DNA from 2 places in the Tsukamurella pseudospumae genome. Region 2 is predicted to be linked to the other one. Evidence: riboswitches for the same ligand, from Rfam matches in the RefSeq annotation. Region 2 holds a riboswitch; the other holds the start of a gene.
What was found. Region 2 has a riboswitch for cobalamin ahead of AXK60_RS00310 (ABC transporter substrate-binding protein). Riboswitches for the same ligand answer to the same signal wherever they lie in the genome.
Positions count from the first base shown of each region.

Region 1: it holds a riboswitch for cobalamin, as region 2 does, so the genes downstream of both, metE (5-methyltetrahydropteroyltriglutamate--homocysteine S-methyltransferase) here and AXK60_RS00310 (ABC transporter substrate-binding protein) in region 2, are expected to answer to the same signal.

Region 1 is NZ_LSRF01000015.1:13,772-24,019, forward strand. It holds gene AXK60_RS08915 (SDR family oxidoreductase) at 1-286, opposite strand, end outside; gene AXK60_RS08920 (winged helix-turn-helix transcriptional regulator) at 468-776, shown strand; gene AXK60_RS08925 (patatin-like phospholipase family protein) at 757-1,638, opposite strand; gene AXK60_RS08930 (CHAP domain-containing protein) at 1,635-2,237, opposite strand; gene AXK60_RS08935 (DUF167 domain-containing protein) at 2,279-2,512, shown strand; cobalamin riboswitch at 2,637-2,791, shown strand; gene metE (5-methyltetrahydropteroyltriglutamate--homocysteine S-methyltransferase) at 2,950-5,238, shown strand; gene AXK60_RS08945 (pyruvate carboxylase) at 5,307-8,693, opposite strand; gene AXK60_RS08950 (bifunctional 2-methylcitrate synthase/citrate synthase) at 8,788-9,939, opposite strand; gene prpB (methylisocitrate lyase) at 9,939-10,248, opposite strand, start outside.
Region 2 is NZ_LSRF01000001.1:59,119-69,366, forward strand. It holds gene AXK60_RS00270 (alkene reductase) at 1-422, shown strand, start outside; gene AXK60_RS00275 (HNH endonuclease) at 495-1,727, shown strand; gene AXK60_RS00280 (LolA family protein) at 1,740-2,765, opposite strand; gene AXK60_RS00285 (glutathione S-transferase family protein) at 2,770-3,765, opposite strand; gene AXK60_RS00290 (LppP/LprE family lipoprotein) at 3,894-4,394, shown strand; gene AXK60_RS00295 (ferric iron reductase) at 4,398-5,174, opposite strand; gene AXK60_RS00300 (ABC transporter ATP-binding protein) at 5,171-5,953, opposite strand; gene AXK60_RS00305 (FecCD family ABC transporter permease) at 5,950-7,017, opposite strand; gene AXK60_RS00310 (ABC transporter substrate-binding protein) at 7,014-8,126, opposite strand; cobalamin riboswitch at 8,145-8,285, opposite strand; gene AXK60_RS00315 (VOC family protein) at 8,318-8,815, opposite strand; gene AXK60_RS00320 (helix-turn-helix transcriptional regulator) at 8,893-9,657, shown strand; gene AXK60_RS00325 (Rv1893 family protein) at 9,654-9,920, opposite strand; gene AXK60_RS00330 (hypothetical protein) at 10,006-10,248, opposite strand, start outside.

The sequences.
Region 1 (10,248 bases), on a different contig from region 2:
CGTTCCTCGCCGCATCGATGACACTCCGATGCTGCGCGATCCGGTGCCCCACTTCGGAGCTGGAGATCAGTAGCACGGCGTCGACGCCCTCGACGGCCGCACGCACGGTGGCCGGGTCGTCGTAGTCGAGTCGGACGACGCGGACCCCGCGATCAGTGAGATCCGCGGCCTTCGCGGTATCGCGGGCTCCGGCGATGATGTCCGTCGGCGCCGCGCCGCGGTCGAGGAGGCCGTCGACGACGAGGCGTCCGAGCGCTCCAGTGGCTCCGGTCACGAGGATGGTCATGGTGTTCCTTCCGTAGGTGGTCGTCGACTACAACCGGACCTCGCATCCCTAACATTCCACATCATGGGTACCCACTTTCATGTAAGGTACGTACCTAATGGAAAGTTATGTCGATGACCTCGCCAAAGGCTCCCGGCTCTTCGACCAGGGGTGCAGCTCTCGGGTCGTTCTGGACCATGTGATGAGCAAGTGGGGCGTGCTCGTGCTGGCGAGTCTGACGGCGGGGACACTCCGCTGGGGCGAGTTGCGCCGAGCCGTCGACGGGATCAGCGAGAAGATGCTCGCTTCCACGCTGCGGACCTTCGTGGTGGACGGCCTGGTCCACCGCGAGTCGTTCCCGACGGTGCCGCCGCACGTCGAGTACAGCCTCACGCCGCTCGGCGTGGAGTTGATGGACCGCATGCTGCCCCTGCTCGCGTGGGTCGAGGGCCACGCCGACGCGATGATCGGAAGCTCGTCGCCCGAGCGGACTACGCGCGCAGGGCGGTGAGCGCGGCGTCGCGACCGAGCTCGACGGCGCGGGAGATCAGTGGACCGTCGTTCGAGAGGCGGCCGACGGCCGGGCTGCCCTCCGGAACCCAGATCTGCAGCACCTCGGCGGTGCCCGGCACGACGGGGCCGGGCGGAGGCGCGGCGCGCCGCGCGGTGAAATAGGCGTCCAGGATCCACTTCTCGGCCCGCGAGCCGCGGCGCGCGGCCTCGGCCGCCTCCTCGACGGTGCGCAGTACCACCAGGTGCGTGGCGCCCTGCTCGATCGGTGTGGCCAGGGGGACCTTCTCCGCGAGCCCGCCGTCGAGGAACTCCCGCCCGGCCAGGCGCACCGGGGGACCGGCGAGCAGCGGCAGCGCCGTCGTCGCGCGCAGCGCGGTCCGCACGGACGCCGCGTCGACGAGGTACGGGGACAGGTCGGCGACGCGTCGCGTGTGCGCGTCGACGGCCAAGGGGTGCAGGCTGATCGGGTTGTCGAGGATCGCCGCGAAATCCATGGGCGTCACGTCGGAGTACACCCGGTCCACCAGATGGCGGGTGTCCACGACGACGCCGCCGCGCAGGGCGCGCCGCGGGTGCACCACCCGCTCCGCGAGAACCGCGTCCCAGCCCCACGAGGGCAGCCACCGCAGGCCCTCCCCGGACAGGAGCCATGCCGCGTTGAGCCCGCCGCCGGAAGTGCCGTAGACCGCGTCGAAGGCGGGGAGCAGCCCCGACTCCTCAACGGCCATCGCCATTCCCGCCGAGTACGCCGATCGCGAGCCCCCGCCCTCGATGGACAGCGCGATCCGCAGCCCGTCCGAGCGTGCTCCCGGCGTGCTCCCGGCGGCGATCCGCGCCCGCAGCGCGTCGAGCACCGTCATCGGACGGGCACCCCGTACCCGACGATGCCGAACGTGTCCGCCACTCGGTAGGTCAGTGCGCTGATCCCGCCCGCCTGGTTGCCGCCCACCGTGGTGACCGTGTCACCGTCGACGGACACGACGATGTTCGTGTGCTGCCGCAGTTGCGGGTGTTCCGGTGCGTACAGCACCACGTCGCCGGGCTGCGGGCGGTACGGCGTCGCGGGCTCCAGCTTCCCTGCCTTCTGGAAGTACTCGGTGAGCGTGTACACGCCCGGAATCCGCCAGGTGCCGGAGTTCGGGTTGCGCAGGGGCAGGCCGGAATCGCGGAGCACCGTCGAGACGAAGTCGGCGCACCACGGCTCCTCGACGCCCTCCGAGTAGTACGTGCCGGGCCGGTTCGCGTCGAACTCCCGCCGCAGATTCTCGATGATGCGAATCCTTGACGGGTCGAGCCCCGCCGTGCTGACAGTGGGGAAGGTCCGCGGCTTCAGCTCGGCGGGGAGATGCCGCGAGAGCGGTGTCTCATGGGCCGTGGACCACCACACGACACCGCCCGCCAGCACCACCAGTACGGCGAGCGCCGCCGCGACGCTCAGCCCGATCCTCCGCATCCCCATGAATCCACTGTACTCAGTGGCGAACCTGACATCATGGACCGATGAGCCCGCACACTGTGACCTGCACGATCAAGCCGGGCAGCCGCAAGGGGCCCGTCGTCGAGGTCGGTGATGACGGCACGCTCACCCTGTTCGTTCGCGAACCCGCGACCGAGGGGAGGGCGAACACGGCGGCCGTCGCTCTGCTCGCCGCCCATCTCGGGTTGCCGAAGTCCCGGGTTCGCCTGATCGCCGGGCGGACGAGCCGGCTCAAGCGGTTCACCGTCGACGACTGATCCGGACGGGAGACGGCCGAGCCCGCTCCGGGCGTGCCGACGCACGGCAAGGATGCACGAAGTGGCATGCTGGAGACGCAGCTGGTCTGCCGCCCGAGGCCTCGGACGCGGCATCGAAGCGCGCGGTGCGCCGCGACGTGAAGAGGGAACCCGGTGGGAATCCGGGACTGTCCCGCAGCGGTGAGCAGGAACGAAAGTCGCGACGACGCACTGGGCCCCGGTCTGGGAAGCAGCGACCGGTAGGAACGAGTACGAGGCCTGCGAGTCCGAATACCTGCCCGCTGTACCGGACGCGCCGCGTCCGGTGGTGTGCCGCCTCGTGGAATGGGCGTGCGACCGCAGGAGGACGGGACGTCGACAGGCGGGCTCGTCGTCGTGCGTACGTGCGCCCGGACAGGCGGTCGCCGCCCGCTACGCACGAAAGGAACGGTCCACCTGTGACCGCACCGAACTTCACCCGCACCGTTCTCGGTGTTCCCCGCATCGGCCCCCGCCGCGAGCTCAAGCGCGCCATCGAGGGCTACTGGAAGGGCTCCGTGAGCCGCGCCGATCTCGAAACCACCGCCGCGGGCCTGCGGCGCGACGAGTGGGCCCGTCTGGCCGCCGCCGGACTGGATTCCGTGCCCACCAACACCTTCAGCTACTACGACCAGATCCTCGACACCGCCGAGCTGCTCGGCGCCTTGCCGCCCCGCGTTGCGGGCATCGAGGACCGGCTCGACCGCTGTTTCGCCGCCGCGCGCGGCACCGCGGAGGTCACCCCGCTCGAGATGACGAAGTGGTTCGACACGAACTACCACTACCTCGTGCCCGAGATCGGTCCGGACACCGTCTTCTCGCTGCATTCGGAGAAGGTCCTCGACGACCTCGATGAGGCCCTCGCGCAGGGCGTTCCGGCGCGCCCTGTCGTGGTCGGCCCCATCACCTTCCTCGCGCTGTCCAAGGCCGTCGACGGTGCCGGCGACCCGCTGGCCCGCATCGACGAGTTGCTGCCGCTCTACCGCGACCTGTTCGCGCGGCTCGCCACCGCGGGCGCGCAGTGGGTCCAGCTCGATGAGCCCGTGCTGGTCAGCGAGGCGGGCCTGGCCCTCGCCGACACCGCCGCGAAGGTCTACGGCGAGCTGGCGTCCGCCGTCGAGCGGCCGTCGATCGCGGTCGCCACCTACTTCGGCTCGCCGGGGCCCTCGCTCGCCGCGCTGGCAGGTACCGGAGTCGAGGCGATCGCCGTCGACCTGGTGACCGATCCCGCCGTCGTCGAACTCGTCGCGGGGACGCCGGCACTGGCGGGCAAGCTGCTGCTCGCGGGCGTCGTCGACGGACGTAATGTCTGGCGCACGGACCTGGAGGCGGCGCTCGCCACCCTGGGAACGCTGTCCGGGTCCGCCGCGGCGTTGGCCGTGAGCACGTCGTGCTCCCTGCTCCACGTCCCCTACACCGTCGCCGCCGAGACGGCACCCGAGCCCGCGGGCGCCGAGGGGGTGCGCGCCTGGCTGTCCTTCGCCGAGGAGAAGATCGGCGAGGTCGTCGTCCTGTCCCGTGCGCTCACCGAGGGCCGTCCCGTGGTGGCTGCCGAGTTCGCGGAGAGCGCCGCCGTGCGCGCCGCACGCGAGGCCGACGCCCGCCTGAACGACGGTGCCGTCCGCGACCGGCTCGCCGCACTGCGCGCCGCGGGCACCGGCCGGGCCGCCGCCGCGGAACGCGCGGTCGCACAGCGGGACCGACTGGGTCTCCCGCTCCTGCCGACGACCACCATCGGCTCCTACCCACAGACCGGTGCGATCCGTGTCGCGCGCGCGGATCTGCGCGCCGGGCGCATCGACGAGGCGGAGTACGTGCGCCGCATGCAGGCGGAGATCGCCGACGTGGTGAAGCTGCAGGAGGATCTCGGCATCGACGTCCTCGTGCACGGCGAGCCCGAGCGCAACGACATGGTGCAGTACTTCGCCGAGCGGCTCGAGGGCTTCCTCGCCACCGACAACGGCTGGGTGCAGTCCTACGGCACCCGCTGCGTGCGGCCTCCGATCCTGTACGGTGACGTGCGCCGCGCCGAGCCGATGACGGTCTCCTGGATCGCCTACGCGCAGACGCTGACCGAGCGGCCCGTCAAGGGCATGCTCACCGGCCCGGTCACGATCCTCGCGTGGTCCTTCGTGCGCGACGACCAGCCGCTCGCCGACTCCGCCGATCAGGTGGCGTTGGCCATCCGGGACGAGACGGTCGACCTCGAGCGGGCCGGCGTGAAGATCATCCAGGTGGACGAGCCCGCGTTGCGCGAGCTGCTGCCGCTGCGCGCCGCGGACCGTCCGGCCTACCTGGACTGGGCCACGGGCTCGTTCCGGCTGTCGACCTCGGGCGTCGTGGACGACACCCAGATCCACACGCACCTGTGCTATTCGGAGTTCGGCGACGTGATCGGCGCCATCGCCGATCTCGACGCGGACGTCACCTCGATCGAGGCGGCCCGCTCGCGCATGGAGATCCTGGACGACCTCAACGAGGCGGGCTTCGCCAACCAGGTGGGCCCCGGCGTCTACGACATCCACTCGCCCCGCGTGCCCGCGCAGGACGAGGTCGAGGCCTCGCTGCGCGCGGCGCTGGAAGCCGTTCCCGCGGAGCGCCTCTGGGTGAATCCGGACTGCGGCCTCAAGACCCGCGGCACGGAGGAGACCGTGGCCTCGCTGCGGAACCTGGTCGCCGCGGCGAAGGCCGTCCGCGCGACGCTGTAGTCCGGCGCTCGACGACGAGGGCCCGGCCGCGCGAACGCGGCCGGGCCCCTTGGTCTCTCCGGTGGCTCCTAGGCGTCGATGACGGCGACGAGATCGCCACCGTCGACCTGGGTGGGCCCGGCGAGGGCGACGCGGCTGACGGTGCCCGCGACGGGGGCCGTGATCGCGGCCTCCATCTTCATCGCCTCGATCGTGGCGATCTGATCGCCCACCTCCACCGTGGAGCCCGCGTGCACCGTCGGGGTGACGACGCCCGCGAAGGGCGCGGGGATGTGCCCGGGGTTGCTCTTGTCGGCGCGCTCCGCGGCGGGTACGTCCGCCTGAACGGCTCGGTCCCGCACGGAGACGGTGCGCAGCTGCCCGTTGAGGGTGCAGACCAGCGTGCGGTTGCCGTGCTCGTCCGGTTCACCGACGCCTTCGAGCTTGATGAGCAGTTCGACGCCGGTGGCGAGCTGGACGCGGTGCTCCTCGCCCTGCCGTAGCCCGTAGAGGAACTGGTTGGTCGAGAGCTTGGAGACATCGCCGAATTCGGCGAGGTGCTCGGTGAACTCGCGCATCGGCCCGGGGAACAGGAGCCGGCTCAGGGACGCCCGGCGCTGTTCCGAGGTGCCCTCGAGTTCGGTGGCCTCGTCGGCGGGGACGTCGCTGACCGGTGCGGCTTCGGCGCGGCCCTCGAGGGCGCGGGTGCGCAGCGGTTCGGGCCAGCCTCCGGGCGGGGTGCCGAGCTCGCCGCGGAGGAAGCCGATCACCGAGTCGGGGATGTCGTACTTGCCGGGGTCGGCGGCGAACTCGTCGGCGGAGACGCCGGTACCGACGAGGGCGAGGGCGAGATCGCCCACGACCTTCGACGACGGAGTGACCTTGACCAGCCGGCCGAGCATGCGGTCGGCCGAGGCGTAGGCGTTCTCGATGTCCTCGAATCGCTCGGCCAGGCCCAGCGCTCCGGCCTGCTGCCGCAGGTTCGACAGCTGCCCGCCGGGGATCTCGTGGTGGTAGACCCGCCCGGTGGGGGCCTTGAGTCCGGACTCGAACGGCGCGTACGCGCCCCGCACCGCCTCCCAGTAGGGCTCGAGCGCGCAGACCGCGTCGAGATCGATCCCCGTGTCCCGGTCGGTGTGTGCGGTGGCGGCGACGATAGAGGACAGCGAGGGCTGGCTCGTCGTCCCCGACAGCGGGGCGGCGGCACCGTCGACGGCGTCCGCGCCGGCCTGCCAGGCGGCGAGGTAGGTGGCCAGCTGCCCGCCGGGGGTGTCGTGGGTGTGCACGTGCACGGGGAGGTCGAACTCCTTGCGCAGCGCCGTGACCAGCTTCGTGGCGGCCGCGGGCCGCAGCAGGCCGGCCATGTCCTTGATGGCCAGGACGTGCGCGCCCGCCTTGACGATCTTCTCCGCGACACCCAGGTAGTAGTCGAGGGTGTAGAGGCTCTCGCCCGGGTTCGCGAGGTCGCCGGTGTAGGAGAGGGCGCCCTCCGCGATGGCCCTGTCCGTGGCGAGCACGGCCTCGATCGCGGGTCGCATCTGCTCGACGTCGTTGAGCGCGTCGAAGATCCGGAAGATGTCCACACCCGTGGCGGCGGCCTCGGCGACGAACGAGTCCGTCACCTGTTGCGGGTACGGGGTGTAGCCCACGGTGTTACGGCCGCGCAGCAGCATCTGCAGGCAGATGTTGGGCATGGCCTCCCGCAGCGTGGCCAGCCGCTCCCACGGGTCCTCGTGCAGGAACCGCAGCGCCACATCGTAGGTGGCGCCGCCCCATGCCTCGACGGAGAGCAGCTGCGGCATCATCCGTGACTCGTACGGGGCGATCGTCGCCAGCGCCGAGGTCCGCACACGTGTCGCCAGCAGTGACTGGTGCGCATCGCGGAAGGTCGTGTCGGTGACCGCGAGCGCGGTCTGCGCGCGCAGGTCCGCGGCGAACCCGGCGGGGCCGAGCTTCGTCAGGCGCTGCTTCGAGCCGTCCGGTGCCGGGGCGGTCAGGTCGATCGCGGGGACCTTGTCGGAGGCGTACACCTTGGTCGGGCGGGTGCCGTGCGGCTTGTTGACGGTGACGTCCGCCAGGTAGCGCAGGATCTTGCTCGCCGTGTCCGAGGAGCCCCGCGCGGTGAGGAGCTCCGGGCGCTGCTCGATGAAGGAGGTGGTGACCTCGCCCGCCACGAACGCGGGATCGGCCAGGACCGCCTGCAGGTACGGGATGTTCGTCGCCACGCCCCGAATGCGGAACTCCGCCAACGCCCGCCGGGCGCGGACGATGGCCGTGGCCCGGTCCCTGCCGCGAGTGGTCAGCTTGACCAGCATCGAATCGAAGTGCGGGCTGATCTCCGCGCCGACGGAGGTGCCACCGTCGAGGCGGATGCCCGCGCCGCCCGGCGTCCGGTACGCCGACACCCGGCCGGTGTCCGGGCGGAAGCCGTCCGTCGGGTCCTCCGTCGTGATGCGGCACTGCAGCGCGGCCCCGTTGAGGCGGATCGCATCCTGCGTCAGCCCCAGCTCGGGCAACGTGGAACCCGAGGCGACCTTGAGCTGTGCGGCCACCAGGTCGACGTCGGTGACCTCCTCGGTCACGGTGTGCTCCACCTGGATCCGCGGGTTCATCTCGATGAACACGTGCCGGCCCTGCGGGTCGACGAGGAACTCGACGGTGCCCGCGCACGAGTAGCCGATCTGCGTGGCGAAGTTCACGGCGTCCGTGCACAGGCGTGTGCGCAGCTCCTCCGAGATGTTCGGCGCCGGCGCCATCTCGATGACCTTCTGGTGCCGGCGCTGCAGCGAGCAGTCCCGCTCGAACAGATGGATCACGTTGCCCGCGGTGTCGGCCAGGATCTGGACCTCGATGTGCCGCGGGTCGATCACCGCCTCCTCGAGGAACACCGTCGGATCGCCGAACGCCGATTCCGCTTCCCGCGAGGCGATCTCGATCGCGTCGCGCAGGTCCTCGATCACGGCGACGCGGCGCATGCCGCGCCCGCCGCCACCCGCGACCGCCTTGACGAAGACGGGGAAGTGCATGTCCTGCGCGGCGCGGAGCAGCTCGTCGACGTCCGAGGACGGCGCCGTCGAGGTCAGGACCGGCAGGCCCGCCTCGCGGGCCGCGGCGATCGCCCGGGCCTTGTTGCCGGTCAGTTCCAGCACCTCGGTCGGCGGACCCACGAACGTGATGCCGTTCTCCGCGCAGGCCGAGGCCAGGTCCGGGTTCTCCGACAGGAATCCGTATCCCGGGTAGACCGCGTCGGCACCGGCCTGCTTCGCGATCCGGATGATCTCGTCGACACTGAGGTACGCCCGGACGGGATGCCCCTCCGAACCGATCTGATACGCCTCGTCGGCCTTCTGCCGGTGCGGGGAGTTGCGGTCCTCGTACGGGTACACGGCGACGGTTCGCGCGCCGCTCTCCACCGCTGCGCGGAATCCGCGGATCGCGATCTCGCCTCGGTTGGCTACCAGGACTTTCTTGAACATGTTCACGCTCCACCGGTCTTCGTGGGACTTCGACGTCTTACCTCAACGCCCGGGGCGATGGCCCCGGGCGCTGTCGTACTCGATGATATGGGGCCTACGCCACCACCGGGCGCTGTTCCACCCCCACGTACTCGCTGAGCGGCCGGATGAGTGCGTTGGCCTCGGTCTGCTCGATGATGTGGGCCGTCCAGCCGGTGATCCGTGCCATCACGAAGATCGGTGTGAAGACCTCCGTGTCGAATCCCAGCAGGTGATACGCGGGCCCCGTCGGGAAGTCGAGGTTGGGCTTGATGCCCGTCGCATCGACCATCGTCTTCTCGAGGATGTCGTACATCTCGACGAAGCGAGCGCCGTCGGTCCGGTTCGCGATCTCGAGGAACGACTGCTTCATCGTGGGGACGCGCGAGTCGCCGTTCTTGTACACGCGATGCCCGAAGCCCATCACCTTCTCCTTGCGCTCGAGCTTGCCGCGCATCCAGGATTCGGCGGCGCAGGGATCGCCGATCTCCTCCATGTCGTGCATGACGGCCTCGTTCGCGCCGCCGTGCAGCGGACCCTTCAGCGCGCCGATGGCGGCGGTGACGGCGCTGTAGATGTCCGACATGGTGGACGTGACAACCCGGGCAGCGAAGGTCGAGGCGTTGAAGCTGTGCTCCGCATAGAGGATCAGCGAGACCTCGAAGGCCTTCACCAGCGCCGGCTCGGGGACCTCGCCGAAGCACATGTTCAGGAAGTTCGCCGCGAAGCCGAGCGTGTGGTCCGGCGCGATCGGCTCCAGGCCGCGTCGGCGCCGCTGATCCGCCGCGACGACCGTCGGGAGGACTGCGAGCAGGCGCAGCCCCTTGGCCTGGAGCGCGACGGGATCGCGGTTCCACTCGTCGGTGTCCTCTGCGCCGAGGTAGCTCACCGCAGTGCGGACGACGTCCATCGGATGGCAGGTCTCGGGGATCCGCGCCACCAGGCTCAGCAGCGACCGGTCGGCGCGGCGCGCCGCACGCTCCCGCTGCGTGAAGAGCGAGAGCTGCGCGTCGGTCGGGAGCTCGCCGTTCCACAGCAGGTAGGCCACCTGCTCGAAACCGCAGTGCTCGGCGAGGTCCTGCACCGCGTAGCCGCGATAGGTCAGGGAGTTGGTCTCCGGCACGACCTTCGAGACCGCCGTCGTATCGACGACGACGCCGGCGAGGCCCTTGCGGATGTCCGGCGGGCTGGAGGCCGAAGGCCGACCGGGGGAGGTTGCAGGTGTCATCACTGGTTTCCCTTCAGCTGGAAGTCGAAGATGCCGGAATCGAAGTCGTTGTAGCGCTCGTACTGCAGGAGCTCGTACAGGCGGCTGCGGTGCTGCATCCGGTAGAGGAGTTCCTTCTGGGTGCCCTGGGCTGCGATCTCGCGCAGGCCATCTTCAGCGGCGAACATCGCCAGGCGCAATGTGGTGACCGGGTAGATCACCGCGTTGTAGCCGATGGACTCGAGGGTGCCGGCGTCGATGAGGTCGGACTTGCCGAACTCGGTCATGTTGGCCAGCAACGGGATGTCGACGGCCGCACGGAAGCGCTCG
Region 2 (10,248 bases):
GCACGGCGATCCGGCTCTCGCCGGGCAATCCGCAGTTCTCCATGGTCGAGCGCGACCCCGCTGCGCTCTACCGCGGCCTCGTCGACGAGCTGAGTCGACGTGGCCTGATGTACCTGCACCTCACCGACAACGACGACTACGCGGCTCTCACCGACCTCCGCCCCAGGTACGCGGGTTCGGTCATCGCCAATGTGGGCGAGAACCGCGCTCCCACGTCGGTGACCGCGGCGGAGCGGGCGCTGAGGGACGGCGCCGACCTCGTCTCCTTCGGGCGCGCCTTCATCGCGAACCCGGATCTGGTGGAACGGATCCGGCGGTCGCTGCCGTTGTCTGCGATCCGCGAGGACGTCCTGTACGGCCCCACCGCCGAGGGGTACACCGACTACCCGTGCGCTGCAAGCGTCGTCCGCAGCAGCCGGTGATGTTGAGAACGTACATGTGAGTCACGGTTGTGTTCTCGAAAATGTGTCAGGGGGTCCGGGTAACGTCCTGGTATGGACAAAAACATTGCAGTAGAGGAAGACCCACCTCCCGACGGTGCCGTGGGTGCGGATGTGGTGGACCGGTTGCGTTCGAGTGAAATCGCGCGGTGCCGGTTGGCGGTCGAACAGTACGCGCTCGCCGCGGACCTGCTCCGGCAACGGGTCTGTGAGCGGGTCGCGGCCGGGGTGCCGCAGGATCGGTGGCAGCAGGGCGTCGCCGGTGAGGTCGCGTTGGCCTTGCACATCTCACCGAACACCGCGGGTCGGGTGTTGGCGCGGGCGGTGGAGTTGGAGAAGTACATGCCGCACACCCGCGCCCGCCTCTACAACGGGGACCTCTCCCCGGAAGCGATACCCGCACTCCTGGCCGGCCTCTCGCATTTGGACATCGCCGAGCGCCAGCAGGCTGACGAAGAGCTCTGCGCCGACCCGGTGACCCTGACGGGGTTGGGGCTCAAACAGCTGGCGGCGAAGGTCGAACAGGTCGCCTACCGGCTCGATGCGCAGGCCACCGTCGACCGCAATGCAGCGGCGGAGAAGGACCGCACCGTCACCCTCCGCCCACAACCCGAAGGCATGGCCCGCCTGTCCCTGCTGCTGCCGATGGCGCAGGCCGTCGGCGCCTACGCCGCACTCCGCAACCACGCCGACACCCACGTCGGCCACGATCAGGAACTACGGACCCGGCCGCAGCTCATGGCCGACACCGCGTTCGCCCGGTTGACCGGTCGGGATGCTGCGGAGGGGCAGCCGGTCACCGTGAACCTCACTGTCTCGGCGGAGGTGCTGCTGGGCGATGAGCCGGGCACCGCGCACCTCGACGGCGGAGGGAACATGCCGGCAGAGATCGCCCGCAACCTCATCGGGAAGGCCACCGCCAACGGCGTCGCCTGGGTGCGCCGCTTGTTCATAGCGCCGGAGACCGGGGCGGTGGTGGCGATGGATTCGCGGCAACGGTTGTTCCCCGACGGCCTCGCGGACTTGATCCGGGCGCGCGATCGGTACTGCCGCACCCCGTACTGCGACGCACCGATCGCACACACCGACCACATCACCCCGCACGCGAAAGGCGGAGCAACCAGCTTCGACAACGGGCAGGGCCTGTGCGCGGCATGCAACTACACCAAGGAAGCCCCCGGCTGGCGCAGCGCAACCGTTGACGATCCGTCGGGGCGGCACACCGTCGAAACCCGAACCCCCACCGGACACATCCACCGATCCACCGCCCCGAACCAGGCTGCCTGAGCGGGCACGAAGTCACCGGGTCTCGATGAAGGAGTCCGTCGCGGTCTGTCCCGGATGGAGATGCTGCTGAACCTGGTCGAGGACCTCCGGGGCGATGGCGAAGCCGTAGAACCACAGCGCCCAGTCGAAACCGGCCGCCGTCCAGTGGTGGACCGGCGAGTCGGTGCTGCCGATGTGCCATCGCTCCGACCGGTGCGGGCGCCGACGCAGGAATCCGTGCGCGTGCGGGGGCGAGCCGGATCTGATCCTCACCGAGAAACTGCCGTCCTCCTCGTCGAGCTCGTCGACATCGGTGATCGTGAGCTCGATCGGGACCCGGACGGTGAAAGAGCGTGCGCCCAAGTCTGACTCGAGCCACGACAGTCGGTCGGCCTGCGATTGTTCGTACTCCGCCCGCGCTGCCCGGGATTCGGCCGCGCGGCGCTCATCCATGGATACCGCGTCCCCGCTCCAGGTGAACAGGGCATCGTCGACGTCCCCGCCGACCTCGATCGAGATGAACTCGACCGACACGTCGAACTCCTCGTTCCCCTGATGCAGGACCGCGCCGGACTCGCGATCCACCACGATCTGGATCGGCGCCGGCTTGTGCGACGGCGGAGCCAGCTCCACCGCCCAGCACGCGCGCCCGAGGAATTCGCCATCGGTGACGGGTCCCGTCGGCTGCGTGAAGTCGTCGCCGTGCAACCAGTCCTGGGCGCTGCGCGAGATCAGCAGCTCCGAGCCCGGGCCGCTGTAGTAGACGCGGCCCGCGGGGGCGTACTCCGGCGGCGCCCCGGCACCGTCGAAGTGCCAGGCCGTGGTTCCGTCGCAGAGGTGCAGCGGGGAACCATCGGGCTTCTCCACTCGCACCCGCCGGCCGTCGCGCCACACGCGGACATCGTCGCCACCGGTCCCGACCCACATCGGAGGCGCGCCGATGAACCCGACCGTCTCGGTCCTGCCGAGCGCCTCGGCGTTCCGGGTACGCACGATCCCGTGCACCGGGAGTCTCGGACCGTCGACCAGGACCTTGAGGACCTCGATCCATTCCGTCATGGGCTCACCCGGCGGGGACGGGGAGCGTCGTGGGCGCGGTGCCCGAGCCGAAGGGGCTGCCGCCCAGCTTCTCCCGGCCGTGCGGGGTGAACCAGTTCTTCAGGTCCGGGCCCTTCGGGACGATGCCGGACGGGTTGATGTCGCGGTGGACCTCGTAGTAGTGCCGCTTGATGTGGTCGAAATGCGTGGAATCGCCGAAGCCGGGCGTCTGGAACAGGTCCCGCGCGTACGCCCAGAGGACGGGCATCTCGTCGAGCTTCTCCCGATTGCACTTGAAGTGGCCGTGGTAGACCGGGTCGAACCGCGCGAGGGTGGTGAAGAGCCGGACGTCGGCCTCGGTGATGGTGTCGCCCACCAGGTACCGCTGCGTGGCGAGGCGCTCGGTGAGCCAGTCGAGCCGCCCGAAGAGCTGGTCGTAGGCGGCGGCGTACGACTCCTGCGAGCCGGCGAAACCGCAGCGGTAGACGCCGTTGTTCACGTCCCGGTAGACGAGCTTGTTGACCTCATCGATGTCGGCGCGCAGGTCCTCTGGGTAGAGCTGCGGCGCGCCCGGTCGATGGAAGTCCGTCCACTCGAGCGAAAAGTCGAGGGTGATCTGCGGGAAGTCGTTGGTCACGACGGCGCCGGTGGGCACGTCGACGACCGCGGGCACGGTGATGCCCTTCGGATAGTCGGGAACGCGCTTGAAGTAGGCGTCCTGCAGACGCGGGATCTTCAGGACCGGGTCGAGCCCGCCCTCGTCGAGGTCGAAGGTCCACGACCGCTTGTCGTGCGTGGGGCCGCAGATCCCCAGCGAGATCGCGTCCTCGAGGCCGAGCAGCCGGCGCACGATGATGGTGCGGGTGGCCCACGGGCAGGCGTACGACACCACGAGCCGGTAGCGGCCGGCCTCGACGGGATAGCCGTCGCGGCCGTCACGCGTGATACGGGTTTCGATGTACCGGGTGTCGCGCTCGTACGGCCGGTCCGCGGTGACGTAACTGCCCTGATCCTCGCTCATGCCGACCAGCCTATGCGCGACGCCCCGTCAGCGCCGGAGGTCGTAACGTGCCGAGGTTATTACTCGATACAACGATTACCGAGTCGATGGAGCCAGAGTCGACCTCCCGTGAAGGAAGGAACGCATCCATGCGCAAGCCCGCGATCGCACTCGCCCTCTCCGCCGCGGCCGTCGCCGCCGGCATCGGGTCCGCAGCTGTCGGGACCGGAGCGGCCGGGGCCGCCCCCGTCTCCTGTCCCGAGCTCCCCCAGGACCGCATCGACAGCGCGATCCGCACGATCGCGCCGCCGATGCCCGGAGTCCCGTGGCGCGTCACCGCGATGGGCGGCTCCGTCGACTGCACCCTCAACTGGGTGCGCCTCGACACCGACCGCGGGACCGGCAGCTCCCCCGTCCAGATCCTGCTGTTCGACCACCAGAAGTTCGCCGGCACGGCCACCGAGAAGCCGAACGCCTTCACGTCGGTGGTCGGCAGCTCCGCGCCCGGCCAGATCACCGTACGGTTCAGGTGGTTGAACTCGGGTGACGCGAACGCCGACCCGACGGGGCACGCCGACGTCCGGTACCAGGTGCTGCCGCAGGACACTCCGCAGCCCTTGGACCCGATCCCTCCGCAGGTCGCCCGCTGACGACTACTGTCCGCGGGATTCCTCGTCCATCGCGGCGCGGAACCTTGCGGTGCGCTCGTCGAACGAGAGCCGCGAGCACCACGAGCAGAACTTCCCGTCGGGCGCCGCGTACCAGTGGCAACAGCTGACGCGGTCGTACTGCAGGCGGTCGCCCGCGGGACCGGAAAGGGTCCGGTAGGTCCCGCCCCGTCGGAGCCGGGGGTCAGCCGCAGCCACCTGTTCCGCCGCCGCGGCGACCTCGGCCGCGGGATGCGACCGCCCGAGGTGCCGAAAGGCACCGGCGAAACCGGCTGCGATGTTCCCCAGCAGATTCGGCATCCGCGGCCCGTACGCAGCGGCCAGGGCCTGCGCCACCGGGACCAGGTGCTCGTCGAGCACGATCCGCACGAGGTCGTTCGCGCTGCCCGGGAACTGCGCCGCCGGGCGAGCGAGTTCGACGAGGTCCGGGCTGCCGTCGACGAACCGCACGTGCACGTTCGTCGCGCTCAGATCCAGGACCGCGCCGTGGCGCAACCACGCGGCGACCCCGACCCCGCAGACGCGATGGCTGTACCGCTGGAACACCAGGGATCCGGCGTGGCGTGCCCGGGGCATCCCACGGAACCGGGCGTGCAGATCGACCATCCGCTGCGCCTCGCCCGTGCCGGGGACGGCGAGCGACGCGGAGGCGAACCCGTCCACCGAACCCGTCACCGGTGGCCCCTCGATACCGCGCACGGTGACCCGGAACGGCTGGCCCAACGAGTCCACGTCGGCGAGCACCTCCGCGAGGTCCTTCATGTCCGGACTCCTCTGCGGGCGCTCGGCAGCACGTACCGGACACCGTCGACCTCACGCACGACGGACGCGTCGCCGTAGAGGCCCGACACCAGCTCCTCGGTCACCACGTCGCGGGCCGGTCCCGAGGGACCGATCCGTCCGTCCGATACGACCACCAACCGATCGCAGTACGCCGCCGCCAGATTGAGATCGTGCAGTACCACCAGCACGCCGGTGCCGTCGTCGGCCAGTTCGCGGAGCAGGCCCATGATCTCGCCCTGATAACGCAGATCGAGGCTGCTGACCGGTTCGTCGAGCAGCAGGTACGGCGCGGACCGCACGAGGGCGCGACCGATCGTCACCCGCTGCCGCTGACCACCGCTCAACTCGTCCGTCCGCCGCAGCACCCTGCCCCCGAGCCCCAACCGGTGCGCGACGCCGACCGCACGCTCCTGGCCGTCCGCGCGTCCGACGCCCGCGGGGACGCCGAGCGCGATCGACTCGACGACGGTGAGCGCGGGCCCGTGCACGAGGTCCTGCTGCGGAACGTAGCCGAGCAGCGCTGCCCGCTGCGCGCCGCGCATCGTCGCGGCATCGACACCGTCGACGAGGATCCTCCCGGAGCGGAGGCGCGCGATCCCGACGAGCGCCTTCAGCAGCGTCGACTTCCCACTCCCGTTCGGTCCGATCACGCCGACGAGTTCGCCGCGCCGCACAGTCAGACTCGCGCCACTGACCGCGGCCGCACTGCGACGCCGATAGGCGACGTCCACCCCCTCGACGTCGATGGCCCCGGTCACGTCCGCGACCTCTTTCCCTCGCGGATGATCAGCCACAGGAACATGGGCACGCCGACGAGCGATACGACGATGCCCACCGGGACGATCACCGGACTGAAGACGAGCCTGCCCACGAGATCGGCAGCGAGGACCACCGCAGCGCCGATGATCCCGGCGGCCGGGATGCGGAACCGCTCGTCAGCACCGACCGACATCGATGCGATGTGAGGCGCCACGAGTCCGACGAACCCGATGACCCCCGTGACACTGACGATCGTCGCCGACACGAGCGTGATCATCAGTCCGGTCTCGAGTCTGAGCCGTCCCACGGCGACGCCGAGTGACCGCGCCACATCGTCGCCCGCCGCAAGCCGCTGGTAGCGCCCGGCGTTCCCCGTGACGTACACGCCGGCGCCTGCGACGACGGCCGCGATGACCGCGATCTGTGGCCAGGTGGCGCGGCCGAGGTCGCCGAAGGTCCACCGCACGATCGCGGACAACTGCTGCTCGTCGGCGGCGTACTGCAGCCCCGCCGCGAGCGCGGCGAACAGGTAGCTGATGGCTATGCCGGTGAGGACCAGAGCGGTCGGCCCCACCCGGGACACGCCGGCGATCGCGACGACGAGCACGGAGCACAGGCATGCCATGACGAAGGCGCAGACGATCGTGCCGGCGGTCGCCGAGCCGGCGATCGCGACGGACCCGAGCATGGACAGTGCCGCCCCGAAGGCCGCGGCGTGGGAGATCCCGGTGGTGAACGGACTCGCCATCGGGTTCCCGGTGATGATCTGCATCGCACAGCCGCACCACGCGAGCCCCGCGCCGGCGACCACCGCCACCGCGATGCGCGGTAGTCGAAGGTCGATGAACGCGGTCCACTCCATCCAGTCGAAAGGCTCCGCGATCCGGTCTCCCCGGGGCAGGAGGGTCGCGAGCAGCCGTGTCGAGCTGACGTCGGTGACCCCGTGCACGACTCCGACCCAGGCCAGCACGGTGGTCGTCGCGAGCGCCGCGACGACGACCCAGATCCGCCGACGGCGTACCCGCCGAAGCGCTGCCAGATCGGCAGCGACCGCGGAAGTCACCGCACAGCGGGCACGTCGTACGTGTGGCCCGCCACCGGCTTCACGCCCTGCAGGTCGAGCCACTGGTCGAAGACGGCATTCGGATCGACGTCCTTCATCTGCTCCGGGTAGAGCCACTTCGCGACGTAGACAGTCCCGACGGCCTTGCCGAGGCCACCACCGAGGAAGCCGGTCATGAGGTGAGTGTTCCCGGCGCGCACGGCATTCAACTGAGCCCAGCCGGGCCGTGCGACCATCTCCGCACCGATGCGAGCGAACTCACCGTCCGCCGGCGGGGTGTACCGACCGGTGTTCTTGAGCGCCCCGCCGGAGGTCGTCTTGACGATGAGATCCGGGTTCGCGCGCAGAACAGCCTCGGGGTCGATGGTGTCGCCCTTGATGTTCGGATCTCCGAAGATGTTGACGCCGCCCGCGGACACGATCATGTTGTGCCACCCGTCGTTCGAGGTCCCGGGGATCGCCGTGGTGTTCGGGTCGCCGTACTCCCAGTACACAGTCTTCTTCGGACTCTGCGACGAGACGCGGTCGGACACCTTCTTGATCGTGCCGGTGAACAGGTCGGTGACCTTCTGCGCGCCGTCGGGACGACCGAAGGCCTTCCCGAGCACCGTCATCTGCTTGGGCAGCGACGCGTTGTCCCAGCCGGTGACGACGATCGTCTTGATCCCGGCACCGTCGAGCTTGCGCGCGTACTCGTCGACCGGCGAGTTCTTCGGGATGATCAGCGCTTCTGGCTTGAGCTCGATGACCTTCTCCAGGTTGATCTCGCTCTGACTCTTGCCGATCACGTTCGCCGGATCGAACTGCGGCCAGTAGGCACGGTCCTGCGCCGTGTTGAGATCGACCGACTTCACCGCGCCGATCGAGCCCATCGCGCGGATGAGCTCGACGTTGTAGCGGTTGGCGACCACCGCCGAGCGGAACGGGTGCGCCAGTTCGACGGTGCGCCCAGCATCGTCGACGACGGTGACGGGGGCGTCGGACGACGACGGTGCCGCCGCGTCGCGGGAGGGGGCGGAGCACGCCGACGCCGCGATGACGGCGACGAGCGTGAGCAGTACGACGAGCGGACGCAGGGTCCTACTTGCCGGATTCGTTTCGGTATTCACGTGTTTCGGGCTCCTCGGCCGGTGTGACGAGCGCCGGGAGGTATCGGACTCGCGGAGCGCGGGCTCCACTCACCGTTGCGGGACAGTCCCGGAATCGCACCAGGTTCCCTCAGTAACGACGTCCAGGCTGGACGCCGTACCGGCGGCCGTAGCTTAGCCGATGTCCGGGATGCCCTGATCGAATCGGCGGATCAGCCCTGCGCGGCCGCCCACTCCTCGACGCGGGCCGCGCTCTCCTCGTCGCTGAGGTCCTCGACCCGCGTCATGATCGACCAACGCACGCCGAACGGATCGCGGATGCTCGCGAACCGGTCACCGGAGACGAAGTTCATGACCGGTTCGCGGACGGTCGCGCCCGCGGCCTCCGCCCGCGCGACGACGTCGTCGACGTCGGCGCAGTACAGGCCCAGCGAGTAGCAGTCGGCCTCCCCCTCCGGCATGGGGATGAGGCCGAACTGCGGATTGGGCTCGCCCACCTGGAGCCGGCCGTTCCCGAAGTCGAGTTCGGCGTGGGCGACCACGCCGCCCATCTCGGTGACGCCGAGGGAGCGCGCACCGAACACGGAGATGTAGAAGTCGATGGCTCCCTTGGCGTTCGGGATCGAGAGGAAGGGCGTCAGCGAGGAGAAGGAGTGCGGGACGCCGTTCGTGGTGTGTACGCCGTTCGCGGCGGCGGTGTTCTCTGTCATGACCACAACGCTACGAGCCGCGGCCCGGCCGGGAATTGAAGATTCGCGACAGATCCCGTGGCGCCTACGATCGATCCGTGAACCCCCGCGGCATCCTCTACCCGGCGCAGCTGCCGACCTTCGAACGACGTGCGCCCTCCCCCGCCGCGGACCCGCTGGTGCGGTGGTTCTGGATCTCGCAGTGGAACGTCGCGCCCGGCCGCACGTCGCGGCAGAACGTGCTGCCGTTCCCGGCGCTGAATCTGGCCGTGGAGTCGGAGCTGGTGGGGCTCGCCGGAGCGAGCACGGGCCGGAGTCATCGCGACCTCACGGGTACCGGGTGGGTCGTCGGTGCACTCCTGCGCCCCGCCGCGACGGCAGCAGTCACCGACGACGCCCCGTCGATCCTGGACCTGTACGTCGAGCTCGACGAGCCCGAACTGCACGCCGAAACGTCCGCCGCAATGCGGCTCGGAGACCTCGGAGCCGCTTGCCTGGCCATCGAATCCTGGCTCGTCGCGAGGGTTCCGACGGTGTCCGACGACGCCGACCTGGCCAACCGCCTGGTGGCCCGGATCGAGGACGACGGAACGATCCTCACGGTGGAGGACGCGGCCGCGGCGGTCGGCGTCTCGGTGCGGACCGCGCAGCGGCTCACCCGGAAGTTCGTGGGCCTGACTCCTCTGGCGCTGATCCATCGCCGCCGCCTCCAACACGCAGCCCAGTTGCTGAGCACCGAGCCGGACACCTCGGTCTCCCGGATCGCCGCCGACCTCGGCTACGCCGACCAGCCGCACCTGGTCCGGGACTTCCGGAAGGTGCTCGGCTTCACGCCCGGCGGGTACCGACGGGGCGAGGTCTAATCGCGGGGCTTGTTGACTTCATCGGCGACGGAGTCCGCCGCCTCGCGGACGCCGTCGAGGTTCTGGCTCGCGATCTTCACGCCCTCCGACGCGGCCGTCGTCGCGATGTTCGCGGCGCTCGCGGCGATCTTCCCCGCGCCGGCCCGCACGTCGCCCTTGAGCACCTGCGCCGCGCCCTCGACGATGTCGCCCGCCTTGTGCACGGAGTTCGTGGCGATCTTCGCCGCGGCGTCGATGTTGTCCTGGATCCGCTTCGCGACCATGGTGCCTCCTCGGGCTTCAGTGCCGTCAGCGTAGCCAGCCGATCCGTCCGGCGTCGAGAGTCCGGAAGACCGGCCGGGCGATTCGCTAGCTGGACGGACGGATCGACGGCCTGGTGCCGTCGTGACGCGGGACGACCGCACCCGATCCCGCGAGGGAAACGAGTAGTTCACTCGCCGTCGACGCCGGCCTGCCGCTGTCCATGTCGGTGCTGATCATCCGCGCGCAGTCGCTGCCCCGCACGTTCCAGACCGCGCGGCGCCCCAGTCTCGTCGCCTCGCCCACGGTGCCCTTGTCGACGTCGCCGATGTCCCAGGACGACGCGGCGTC